Regions from separate parts of the Neobacillus sp. B4I6 genome, predicted to be linked through region 1. Evidence: riboswitches for the same ligand, from Rfam matches in the RefSeq annotation. Region 1 holds a riboswitch; each other region holds the start of a gene.
What was found. A riboswitch is a leader RNA that binds a small molecule or an ion and turns the genes downstream of it on or off. The one in region 1 is predicted to bind cobalamin.
Positions count from the first base shown of each region.

Region 2: it holds a riboswitch for cobalamin, as region 1 does, so the genes downstream of both, QF028_RS11015 (ribonucleoside-diphosphate reductase subunit alpha) here and QF028_RS13820 ((2Fe-2S) ferredoxin domain-containing protein) in region 1, are expected to answer to the same signal.
Region 3: it holds a riboswitch for cobalamin, as region 1 does, so the genes downstream of both, QF028_RS15675 (ABC transporter substrate-binding protein) here and QF028_RS13820 ((2Fe-2S) ferredoxin domain-containing protein) in region 1, are expected to answer to the same signal.
Region 4: it holds a riboswitch for cobalamin, as region 1 does, so the genes downstream of both, metE (5-methyltetrahydropteroyltriglutamate--homocysteine S-methyltransferase) here and QF028_RS13820 ((2Fe-2S) ferredoxin domain-containing protein) in region 1, are expected to answer to the same signal.

Region 1 is NZ_JBNPWB010000002.1:2,393,169-2,396,337, forward strand. It holds gene cobJ (precorrin-3B C(17)-methyltransferase) at 1-1,180, opposite strand, end outside; gene QF028_RS13820 ((2Fe-2S) ferredoxin domain-containing protein) at 1,234-1,617, opposite strand; cobalamin riboswitch at 1,745-1,921, opposite strand; cobalamin riboswitch at 2,099-2,287, opposite strand; gene QF028_RS13825 (hypothetical protein) at 2,832-3,169, shown strand, end outside.
Region 2 is NZ_JBNPWB010000002.1:1,806,597-1,809,765, forward strand. It holds partial or broken gene QF028_RS11015 (ribonucleoside-diphosphate reductase subunit alpha) at 1-1,566, opposite strand, end outside; cobalamin riboswitch at 1,712-1,913, opposite strand; gene QF028_RS11020 (bifunctional metallophosphatase/5'-nucleotidase) at 2,063-3,169, opposite strand, start outside.
Region 3 is NZ_JBNPWB010000002.1:2,750,068-2,753,236, reverse strand. It holds partial or broken gene ribB (3,4-dihydroxy-2-butanone-4-phosphate synthase) at 1-590, shown strand, start outside; gene ribH (6,7-dimethyl-8-ribityllumazine synthase) at 616-1,086, shown strand; cobalamin riboswitch at 1,146-1,338, shown strand; gene QF028_RS15675 (ABC transporter substrate-binding protein) at 1,532-2,497, shown strand; gene QF028_RS15670 (FecCD family ABC transporter permease) at 2,463-3,169, shown strand, end outside.
Region 4 is NZ_JBNPWB010000002.1:4,800,182-4,803,350, forward strand. It holds gene metE (5-methyltetrahydropteroyltriglutamate--homocysteine S-methyltransferase) at 1-1,580, opposite strand, end outside; cobalamin riboswitch at 1,758-1,938, opposite strand; gene QF028_RS25895 (VOC family protein) at 2,058-2,453, opposite strand.

The DNA.
Region 1 (3,169 bases):
CAGGAGCAATCAAAAAGTTAGCCTCCGTTAGTTTTTCAACAATCTCATCAGGCTTAGAGGTTAAAATTTGCAGCTTCATAAAATGGTCTTGTGTGTATTCCATGACACCTTCTTCTCCGACAATTTCGGAAAGAATGACCATCTGAGTCGCAGTAAATTTTTTATTAGCGACACCAGGGCTGACCGCTACCTCAAAAATAGATTGAAAGTCTTGCTTCACCATTAAACCTTGGGATGGTCCATCGTTCTCGCCAAGGATCATTTGCAAGGCTTCCTCAGCGAGCTCTCTTGGCGACTCTTTCACTGAGGTTGGGGTGACTAGTTCCTTGTTTACCGGTTTTGCATCTTCCATTTGCTCCAGTGCCCATGGTTCGGCTTCCTTTTGCAGACGCTGATGCGGTTTCAACGGCTGTATTGCCTGATTTAATGTATACTTCCGCTGATAACCGCGCGGAGTGATGATCAAGCCGTCGTAGAAAAATGTGGAAGAGTTGCCAATTAAAACGGTGGTTAACATACCAATTTCATGTTCGAGCATCTCTTGTAAATTGGTTAAGACGATCTTTTGACTATCACGGTAAGCACTCTTTACCAATCCTACAGGGGTTTCTGGCGAGCGATATTTTAGTAGAATTTTTTGAGCTTCCATGATCTGCCGTGTTCTTCTCCCGCTTTTTGGATTATATAAAGCAATCACAAAATCAGCTTGAGCGGCCGCTTCGATTCGTTTCTCGATTATGCTCCAAGGTGTCAAATGGTCACTTAAGCTGATTGTACAGGCATCATGCATGACCGGCGCGCCTAATAAAGCAGCACAGGAGTTGATGGCAGAAATGCCAGGGACCACCTCCACTTCTACCCCTGAGTCTTTTTTCCAGCCTTTTTCGATTAGCACTTCGTAAACAAGTCCTGCCATTCCATATACACCGGCATCACCGCTTGAAATGACGGCTACTGTGTAACCGAGTTCGGCCTGTTTCACTGCCTCCTGGGCCCGGCTCACTTCTTCTGTCATTCCTGTGCTGATGATTTGCTTTCCAGCTATTAATCCCTTGATTAAATCAACGTAGGTTTTGTAGCCGATGATGATATCACTTTCTTCGATGGCTTCTTTTGCCCGTCCGGTGATATGTTTTTCATCACCGGGGCCAAAACCAATAACCAATAATTTTCCTTTCACACTATTACGCCACCTTCCAAAATTTCAAACTAGAATCCAGCTACTATCCGCTGTTAAATCTTTTCTTTAACAGCTTTTTGTGCTCCTGCGATGCATTCCGACCCTTCTGGCTGTATGAATCCTTCTTCGGAATATTGATAGATCGCATGCTCCTGAAGGCAATGACCTTCCGCTAGATGACGCTTTACAATCGTAGTTCCCACTTCTGGGGTTACGTTTTTATACCAAGTCCCTGAAGGATAGACGATGGCAACGGGAGCGTCCTTACATCTCCCATTGCATCTCGTTCTTGTTGTATGTATGAGTGAATCTAAGTTTAAATTGGTGATTTCATTCCGAATCGCTTGGGTCGCTTCCTCCCCACCCTTTCTCATACAGCTGCTGCCGTTGCAAATGAAAACATGGTGTTTCGTCCCTTGTAAATTCCAAGTAGTCATGTCACACTCTCCTTTTCGTTTTTTACGTAAAAAAAGCACCCCTATGGACATAGGGGTGCAGAATATATACACACAAAAAAATAGCGGTGTATGTTCAGCACTTCTACCTATGTTCCCGTAGGTTGATTGAGATTATTAGGTAAAGGCAGGTCTCCTGACTTAGGTTCATCATCCATTGCGTCTTCCCGAATTCCTTCAGTGACATTTGCAATGAACTCCCCATACAGTGGCGGGTACCGTGACGGATTTAAACCGTACTTCCCAATTAAGCACATATTCGTGCACCTATCCTAATCTATTCAATTGTTAAAAAGGCTTGTTCCTTCTAAAGCTAAACTATGAGAATTAAAAATGATTTAGAATCATCAAAACGAAAAAATCCGTTCAACATTAGTTGAACGGATAAAACGTCAGCACAAAGAAAGTTAATAAATAATCCTTTTTGTCCAAACGTTCCATCTTCTCAACCCCCGAAGAAATCGAAACTAAAAAAGCTAAGACAGGTCTCCTGACTTGTGTATCTTCCTACTTTAGACCCTTCCCGAATCGTCAATAAATAAACGATCCAGTGGTTTGTCTATTTCGTCCACACTTACAGTTGCGGGGGCAGTTCTGGCCTTTCACCAGATTCCCAATTAAGCCCTAAGGCATCTTAACCAATTGTTAACAAATTCATATGTAATTTTAAGAGATAATAATTATACTAGTCTAACAAATAGAATATATCAAGTGCTTTTTAAATTCCCTTATATTATTTTAGGGGGGCGGCATAGCTATCGGATTGCTGGATACCTACAACAACTTCTTTATTCCCATTCCCTGTATTAATGCCCTATTAGTTATTATTAATCGTGGTGAAAGGAATCGGGTATAAACCAGACAAGGGATTCACCCACCCATTAATAGGAGCCTTTAATGCAGCTCTTTATTAAAATCATTGGTGTCCATCTGCAACCCACCTGTCTTATGATTCTCCATATAGATTTATGTACAAATCCACAGGAGCATTCCAAGATCCTGTCTACATGGGTGTTCAAAAGCATGTCGTAAATAATATTCAAAGGTATCCATTAATTCACGGCCAGCATACGTTACTCCCTCAATCCCCATTTTCTACAAAGATTTGGGGGCTTTTCTTCCGATTGTCTGCATAGAATGTAGACAAGGGTAAGTGATCTCTCAATGAAAATAGTTAACCTGGAGGGAATAACCTAATGCAATTTATTGAAGATGTTAAAGACGTGAAATTTAGTTTTTTGGAAAAGCCGCCGGCGTCGTCTATGACCTATGCCTTTGTTTATGTTAATAATCACAATGAATACTATGCAGTTAAAAATGGAGAGCGTTTGTCACGTAGTGAATTGCGGATTGGCAAATATAAAAGGGTTTATACAGTCAATATGCAGCAGCAAACCATCACCTACAAGGAAGAAGTCCCATCGGCTACAAGAGGAAGAAGGTTTTCTGTCAATTTATTTATCGATATTGCCGTTGAACACCCCGAACGGTTAATTCAACAAAATGCAGGAGAAATTGGCAACATTTTTAACAA
Region 2 (3,169 bases), 590 kb from region 1:
GTATTTAAATCTATCACGTTATCGAGCATTCGTACTTGGATCCTAATTAAACGCTCTAAAACATCTGCAGGGACTGCTTTTGCCAGATTAATAGACGATAAATTACAAACAACGAAATCACCAGGTTTCCGAATTATCACGATATTGCCCTCTTCATTCTGGTATTCGTTTACAATCGTCGTTGCGGACATATTTTGAGCAATTTCTGTACATAAATTACTGCAGTAAATAGAAGTTCGGCCCTTACCCAATATATGCTTATTCGGGATTTTGCCTGTTTACTTCATCACGATAGAACATGTATGGTGTTCCTGTTTCTAATTGAGCAACCATGATTCGTGTCATAATATCCATGGCACGATATGTTTTACGAGGAAGAAGCGGGTTACCTGCGGCCTCTTCATATTTCTCGGTAAAGAATTTAACATCCGTTTCATCATAAAAATCCTCAAGTCCGAGAAGGTTCCCTTTTTCATCCTTCCAGCCCATAAATTGTTTTACTTGATGGGGACAAAATGTATGCCACTGCCCAATACTTCTTCCATCCTCATCTTTCTCTTCTAATTTTTTCATAAATAGGTCTGGTATGGTGACACCCGTAAAAATGTCATGGGCCTTACGGCGTTCATCCCCATTATTGGTTTTTAAATCGAGAAAACCGTTCATGATATCTTTATGAAATAAATCTAGATAAACCGCAATGGCACCTTGACGTTGACCTAACTGATCAACACTGACAGCTGTATTATTTAACAATTTAATCCATGGCACAATTCCGGAAGAGTTTCCTTTGAATTTCTTAATATCGGAACCAAGGGCACGAACTTTACCATAATAAATCCCTATACCTCCGCCATCCTTGCTTAGCCGAGCAATATCCCAATTATTTAAATAGATGCTATCAAGGGAATCATCTACTGTATCAATAAAGCAGGAGGAAAGCTGACCAAAGCTTTTGCCTGCATTCGCTAAAGTGGGGGTAGCAACCGTCATATATAAATTACTAAGTGCCCAATACGCTTCCTTTACAAGTTGTAAGCGGATGGACTCCTTTTCATCCTTCATAATCGTCATGGCAATAATCATGAACCGCTCCTGCGGGAGTTCATATACATTTCTATTATGATCTTGAGCAAGATAGCGATCCGCCAGTAAAAATAACCCTATGTAATTAAATAATAAATCTTTATCTGGAATTATCTCTTTTGCTAGTTGTTCGATTTCATCTTTACTATATAAGCTAAGTAAATTATGAGAATATATCCCGGTATCAGTCAATTCTTTTATTAATCTATAAAAATCTCCATATTTTAAAGAACGATTATATCCTCGATTTTTTGCTGACTTTCCATATAATTCATTTAGATATAAACGGGCAGCGACAAATGTCCAATTTGGTTGGTCTATTGCAATTTGATTCACAGCATATAATAAAGCTTGGTGATTAGCTTCCCCCTCTGTTTCATCCAGTTTACTAATTTGCTCTTTAAGCTCCGTAGTATCTATCTGATATTTTTCTGAAACTTGATTAATAGATTCTAATACGTAATTAAGTTCTGTTTGAATCTCCTTAGTTATCAATCCATTTCCCCCTATAATAAAAAAATCCGCTCAACGGTAATTGAGCGGATGAAACGATACACTACAAAAGGAATAAAAAAATCCAATGCCTCCTGTCGCCACCGTTCATCTTCTCAATCCCCGAAGAAGTTGAAACATCTTAAGAAAGATAGGTCTCCTGACTCATGCTTCTTCCTACTTTGAACCCTTCCCATATAAGTACCTAATAGATTAGACACTTCTTATACAGTGGTTTGCTCATTTCGTCAGCATTTACAGTTGCGGGGGCAGTTCTGGATTTACACCAGATTCCCTATTAAGCCACAATGGCATCGTCTCTTAAGGCTAACACAATATATAGTTTGATTATTATTTATTGAAACAATATATAGTAAATCAATTAATTTAAATAATAGTATAGTCACCAAAATAATTCAAGTCTATTATTAAATAAAAATGAAACCTATCTGGGCTGACACCTTTTTTTAAAACACCAAGGATGTCACTGAACCCTTTGTATTCTATTTTGAATGCCATAAGTGAACAGTTTTGGCTGGGCTTTACTGAAGTTAACTAATGCATCAAGGTCAACAGGTCCGACTTCTTTATTTTTAGCTTGTGTAAATACAGTAAATCCATCTCCGCCACCAGAAAGAAAAATATTCGCTGTCACAGAATAGGATTTATTAGGATCCATTTCCGTGCCATCTGGAAGCTTGGTGCTCACTACCCTTTGCGCTGCTGGTTTATTTGGATCCCAAGTATAGCTTATGCCAGAAATCTGCAACATGTTCGTTTTTGTTGCTCCCCACTGCTGGTTGAGCAATTCTCGGATTTGCTGTCCCGTCATCGACATTTTGACAAGGTCATTATTAAAGGGCTGTACCGTGTAAATTTCTCCCCAGGTGATATCGCCAGGATCAATATCGGCTCGAATGCCGCCAGGATTCATAAAGGCAAATTCGGTATTCAACGCTTTCCTTTGTGCATCCGCAATGAAATCGCCAAGCACTGACTCACCATTTTCATTTTGCTTGGCCGTCAGACTTTCAGATGAAGAGCCAACAACTTGATTAACTATCGGTTCTATTTTTGTTTCATATCCTTCTATCATTTTCTTTATTTCGGGATCGGGCTCGATTCCTTCTTGAAAGGTAGTTACAATCTCAGCTCTTTTTGAGACAATATCCTTTGTTTTAGGATCTATCTCAAGATCAATATCAGAGAAGGCAGTTCCATAGGAATAGGATTGAACAACTAGTTTATTGTCAATCGTTGCGTTCATATAGGCATGATTATGGCCGCCGAAAATGATATCCACTTCATCGTCGACCCGGTTTGCGATATCGACAAGCTGCCCTGCTGGATTTTCTCCGTTTGGACCTGAAGTGCCTGGGTTATGGGCTAAAACGACAATCGCTTTTACCCCTTGTTTTTTCAATTCCGCTACATTCTGATTAATTGCTTCTACTTCATCCGTGAATTTTAATCCTGCCACACCGCTAGGGACAACAAGCGTTGGAGTCTCAGTAGTTACTACACCGATAAAACCAATGGGCATCCCATTTACTTTGATCACTTTATAAGGAGGCAGAATCGTTTTTCCTGT
Region 3 (3,169 bases), 360 kb from region 1:
TAAAAGAAGGAAAGGTTGTTATTGTCTGCGATGATGAAAACAGGGAAAATGAAGGGGACTTTATTTCTCTTGCTGAAAAAGCAACCCCGGAGGTCATAAATCTTATGGCCACTCACGGAAGAGGTCTAATCTGTGTTCCTATTGACGAGGCATTAGCTCAAAAGCTCGACTTACATCCAATGGTTTCCAAGAACACGGATCCACATCGAACAGCTTTTACCGTAAGCATTGACCATAAATTTTCTACAACTGGAATTTCTGCATTTGAACGATCAGCAACGGTGTTGAGTATGGTTGACCCGGAATCAAAAGCATCCGATTTTTTAAGACCAGGGCATATGTTTCCGTTGATTGCTAAAAAAGACGGAGTCTTGAGCAGAACGGGGCATACAGAAGCAGCTGTAGACCTTGCAATTTTATGCGGTGCCAAGCCTGCTGGTGTCATTTGTGAAATCATGAATGACGATGGCACGATGGCACGTGTCCCACAGCTGCGCAAAATTGCTGATAAGCTAAACATTAAAATGATTACGATTAAAGATTTAGTAGAATACCGAAGCAACAAGGAAAATTTAGTTAAGCGGGAAGTTTAAAACAAATTTAGGAGGCATACTCATGGGTAATATTTTTGAAGGAAATTTAGTTGGCTCAGGATTAAAAGTTGGAATCGTGGTTGGACGTTTTAATGAATTCATTACAAGTAAACTATTAGGCGGTGCACAGGATGCACTTAAAAGACATGGCGTCAGTGAGACAGACGTAGATATTGCCTGGGTACCAGGTGCATTTGAAATTTCATTAATCGCCCAAAAAATGGCTAATAGCAAAAAATATGATGCTGTTATCACGCTTGGTACGGTCATTCGCGGCTCTACTCCACATTTTGACTTTGTTTGTAATGAAGTGGCAAAAGGTGTTTCCGCAATCAATTTAAGTAGTGGCATTCCTGTTATTTTTGGAGTACTAACCACAGATTCTATTGAACAAGCTATTGAGCGTGCTGGGACAAAGGCTGGTAATAAGGGATGGGATGCCGCTTCGGCTGCAATTGAAATGGCCAATTTGTGCAGAACGATTGAACTTTAAAATTATTGCAAAAATACATGTACAATTCATTTCATCTTTTCTATAATGAATTTAACAAAAAATATTTTTTATAATTAGGTGCTAAAATCTTATTGTAAGATTTTCGGCTTAAAAGAGAAGTTTGGTATAAGCCAACGCGGTCCCGCCACTGTAAATGAGAGCAACCTATATGGTGCCACTGTCGACTAAGATGGGAAGGCATAGGAAGCGATGATCATGAGCCAGGAAACCTGCCTAATTCTTGTGCGCCAATAAACCTACGAGGATGGGACGGTGTTGAAGGCTAGACTCCCTTTACTTATTGCTAGTAACCTGAATCTAATCATACCAACATCTCCATTACATAGTGGAGATGTTTTTTGTTTTTATCCAAGCCATTTTGTTTTTGCACAAGAAGATTTATTTTTTGTTACATAATTTTTATTAACTGAAAGTAGGGAGAAAAATGAAGAAGTTGTATTCATTGCTGTTAGTAGTATTATTGACAGTAGGAGTTTTAGCAGGTTGTGCTGAAAAGAAAGATCAAGTTAACGAAGAGAATAAGTCAAGCGTAGAGAAGAAAACAGCGGAAATTACCTATCCAGTTACACTTACTGATGCTACCAAAACTAAAGTTATCATCGAAAAGAAACCTGAAAAAATTGTTTCACTAATTCCAAGTAATACAGAAATTGCGTTTGCCTTAGGTCTTGACAAAGAAGTGGTGGGCGTGTCTGATTTCGATAATTATCCGGAAGCAGCGACGAAAAAAGAAAAAATCGGCGGGCAGGAAATAAACTTAGAAAAAATCATTTCCTTAAAACCAGATTTAGTACTAGCACATGCATCGTCCGCACATAATTCTAAAGCAGGGCTTCAGCAGCTTAAAGATGCTGGAATTACCGTTTTAGTTGTTAATGATGCGCAAAATTTTGACCAAGTTTATGATTCGATTGATATGATTGGGAAAGCTACCGGTGAAACAGCGAAAGCCAATGAGATGATTACAGGAATGAAGAATAAATTGGCCGATATTAAAGCAAAGGCTGGAGAAATAAAAGAAAAGAAAAAGGTATTAGTTGAAGTTTCGCCCGCTCCAGAAATTTATACACCTGGTAAGAATACCTTTATGGATCAAATGCTTAGTATAATCAATGCAGAAAACATCGCAAATGATCAAGAAGGCTGGATTAAAATTGATCAAGAGGCGATGATTAAACGCAATCCTGATGTAATTCTGACTACCTATGGATACTACGTCAAAAATCCAGCGGAACAAGTTTTAACTAGAAAGGGCTGGGAAACAGTCAACGCTGTAAAAAATAAGCATGTAGTCGATGTCGATTCTGGTCGCGTGACTCGCTCAGGCCCTCGGATCGTTGAAGGAGTAGAAGATCTTGCGAAGGCTGTCTATCCTGAAATTTTTAAATAAAAAGTATTTTTCCTATATGATAGCTGGAATTTTCCTATTCCTATCTATTTTATTAGGTATTTCAATTGGAACAGTTTCGGTTCCAATCTTAACCATTATTAAGATTATCAGTGCGAAAGTATTTGGGGTTATTTCATTGGGGACAATTGACCCTATGTATTCGAGTATTGTCCTAAACATTCGCTTACCTAGAGTGATTTTATCAGGTCTTGTCGGGGCTTCTCTTGCAATTGCAGGGGCAGCCTTTCAAGGACTGTTAAGAAACCCGTTAGCAGATCCTTATACATTGGGTGTATCCTCCGGGGCATCTGTTGGAGCGGTGTTGACACTGTTTTTCCACCTATCAATTCCTTTTATTGGTTCCTTCACATTACCATTGCTAAGTATTCTATTTTCCATTTTAACCATCTTTTTAGTCCTTACTTTCGCCAGTAAAATAGAGCGCTCGATGAGAGTGGAAACGATTATATTAACGGGGATAATTTTTAGTTCCTTTTTAGGAGCAATTATTTCTTTGATGATTGCACTGACTGGGGATGAGCTGCGGCAAATTATCGGCTGGCTATTAGGAAGTGTATCGATGAGAGGATGGGTGTACATAAAGATCATTTTGCCATTTTTTATCATTGGCTCAGGCCTGCTGATTTTTAATGCAAAGGAACTAAACGCCAT
Region 4 (3,169 bases), 2.4 Mb from region 1:
ATAATTGGTGGTTTGACACAACGTGAACCATAGGATACAACCCATGCTTTTTCTGTAAAGGCAAAACCTTCTAGCTTTTCTCCAAAGTACTCAACCATATCCGTCCGCTCAAATTCACCATGAACTAAAACATCCAGTCCTATTTCTTCTTGAATTTGAATCCAACGGGCTGTTTCACTTTTTAGAAACGATGCATACTCAGCGTCTGTAATTTCCTTTTTACGCCATGCTGTACGTGTCCGTTTTACTTGATCTGACTGAGGGAAGCTGCCAATCGTTGTGGTTGGATAATCTGGTAAATCTAATGCCTTTTTCTGCAAAGGCTGGCGTTCTTTAAACGTCATTGAACGTGCAAAATGCTCTTGTGTTACTTGTAATACTAGCTCTTTCACACGTGCATTTTTCCTTGCCTTATGCTGGGCTAATGCTTCAGTTGCTATCATACTTTGTGACACGCTCTTATTTCCTGTCCAAGCCTCGTCACGTACGTAAGATGCGATATGTGATAACTCAATTATTTTCTCATCGGCAAATGACAAAGCATTTGTCAGTATGGCATCCAGCTTTGTTTCTGCCTTCGTCGTCACAGGTACATGCTGTAAACTACATGAAGACTGAATCCAAGCTTCTTTTACACCGCTTAATAATAAAACAGCTTTTATATTGAATGCTTTTTCAGCCAAATTTGCCCGCCAAATATCCCGTCCATTTACTATACCAATTCCTAATACTTTATCCTGTGGGAACCCGTGTTTTCGAAGTGAAGCCATATTCTCTTCGGCACCATGTATGAAATCAAGACCAATCCCTTCAACAGGTAATTGAGACAGCTCTTCATACGCTGATAGTCCTTCAAAATAGGTTTGTAACATGATTTGTGCAGCCGGTACTTCTTCTGCTAACTGTTTGTAAATTTCTTGCACTAGTTTTACATCATCTGCTGTTAGTGAAAGGGTTAGTGCTGGTTCTTCCACTTGAATCCACTGTGCCCCAGCATCTACAAGCTGCTGGAATACTTGTGCATATAGCGGTAAAAGTTTCAAAATAAACAATGCTTTCGATTTGGCATCGTATCCTTTGGCTAAGCTAACAAAAGTAAAAGGACCGATCATTGTAGGCTTTGTAATAAGACCTAATTCCTCTTTGGCTTCTACAAAATAATCTAAAATGTAGTTCTTGGTTAATTGTAATGACTTGCCTTCATACTCGGGCACGATGTAGTGATAGTTGGTATTAAACCACTTTGTCATCTCACAAGCCACAACATGGCTTGCCCCACGGGCCATTTCGTAATACGTGGTAAGATCTACTTCATCACCTGTCCACTTATAACGATTTGGAATCAATCCAAACATTGCCGCATGGTCAAGCATACGGTCATAAATGGTAAAATCCCCAACTGTTAGTAACTCTAAGCCTAATGATTGCTGGCGCTTCAAATTATTCAAGCGAGTCGTTTTCATCTCTAAAATAAATTGCTCCTCTGATAACGCACCCTTCCAAAAAGATTCTACACAACGTTTCCACTCCCGATTATCACCAATGTACGGGTATCCAATAGCAGTACTTACTAAATTCATTTTTCATTCCTCCTTTTTTAGATTACAAATTCCCAAATACAAAAAAGCCATCTCCACAAAATGGAAATGGCTCTACAATCAAGTTTAAGTTTTGCTAAAAAACAAGAATAAACATAGCTACTCATAACTCGTTTGTCGTACAAATGAATGTCACCACCTATTTCCACGTAGGTATTTGGTGTGTACTGGAAATTGGCAGGTCTCCTGGCTTATCATCATGGCTCCTCACACCTTCCCATCATTTGACAGTGGTATTTGTGATTCACTCCGATTTACAGTTGCGGGACAGCGACGGAATTACACCGTTCTTCCCTATTAAGCCAAGCCTTAGCTTGGCACCAATTCTTACACGATATGTAATTTTCACTAACTATAGCATATTAATAATTTGAAGTACATAATTTTCTGAAAAGTAGTCAGCATGATGAGAGTTCTCTCGCTCACCTTAGCAATCTCTGATATCACATATCATGGGTTCTATTTTGCATTCGCATCGGGTTGATGAATTCCGAATATATTACCTTCGGTATCAATATAGTATCCTTGCCACGCCATTCCAGGCAGGGCATATTTGGCCATTGCGACCTTGCCGCCATTCTCAATAATTATAGCTTCCGTTACATCGTAATTTTCCACTCCCATTGTACAAGCAAATGCATTCAAAGCTTGGTTTGCTTCCGGTGGAGCACTTTGCCGCTGCATCAAAGCACCATTGATCCCAGGTTCATTCTCTTCGCCAGTCACTGCTCCAAAGTAAGGCATTCCTGCATACTCACTCCAATCTTGAAATGACCATCCGAATACCTCTCCATAAAACTTCTTTGCCCGTTCCATGTCATTGACATGAATTTCGAAATGAACTAATCTTCCCATGATTGCCTCCTAATTAAAAAAGTAATTATATTCGCTTCTAGCAAGTTAGCACTTATGTATATCTTGAAGTTATGATGCTTCATCTTATGATAGCAAAACTAAGGATGAAGCCAACTTTTCAATTTGAGCCAAAGCCTAATATATTTCCTCTTTATTATAGGATAATTGTTGGAATATATTCAATTTTTATAAAAATGAAATAATTTTACTTATTAGTTCCTGTTTGATATTCTTGCCATTTATTGCACGATCTACGACTGATACATAACGTCCACCCTTCTTATTATCGGGCACTCTTGGATTAATCTTTTTAAAATAGGACCTGTCATTGGTTTTGGTCATATCAAGATGTTGCTGGGTTATACATCCTTTATCTTTCTTTTGGTCACTTTGTTTGCTGGGTACTTACGCCACAAGAAAGCATCAGGATTTCGAAAAAAGTCCCACCGAATCATGGCAATGATCTTTACGATTTTTTTCTAGTCCATATGCTTATTCCTATAAAGTAACTTGCTCACATGGACAGCCAGGACATTCAAATACTACTTTAAAACGAATCTCTCTTATCTTTTTAATTAGACGACCAACGACAGAGGAAGATTAGTAATATTAAATAGGATACATGGATTGGTTTTGTCGATAAGATAATAAATGTGTTTTTTAGGGGATAAAAGAAATTCATAAGATTATCTGGAGATGGATTGCAAATTGTTACA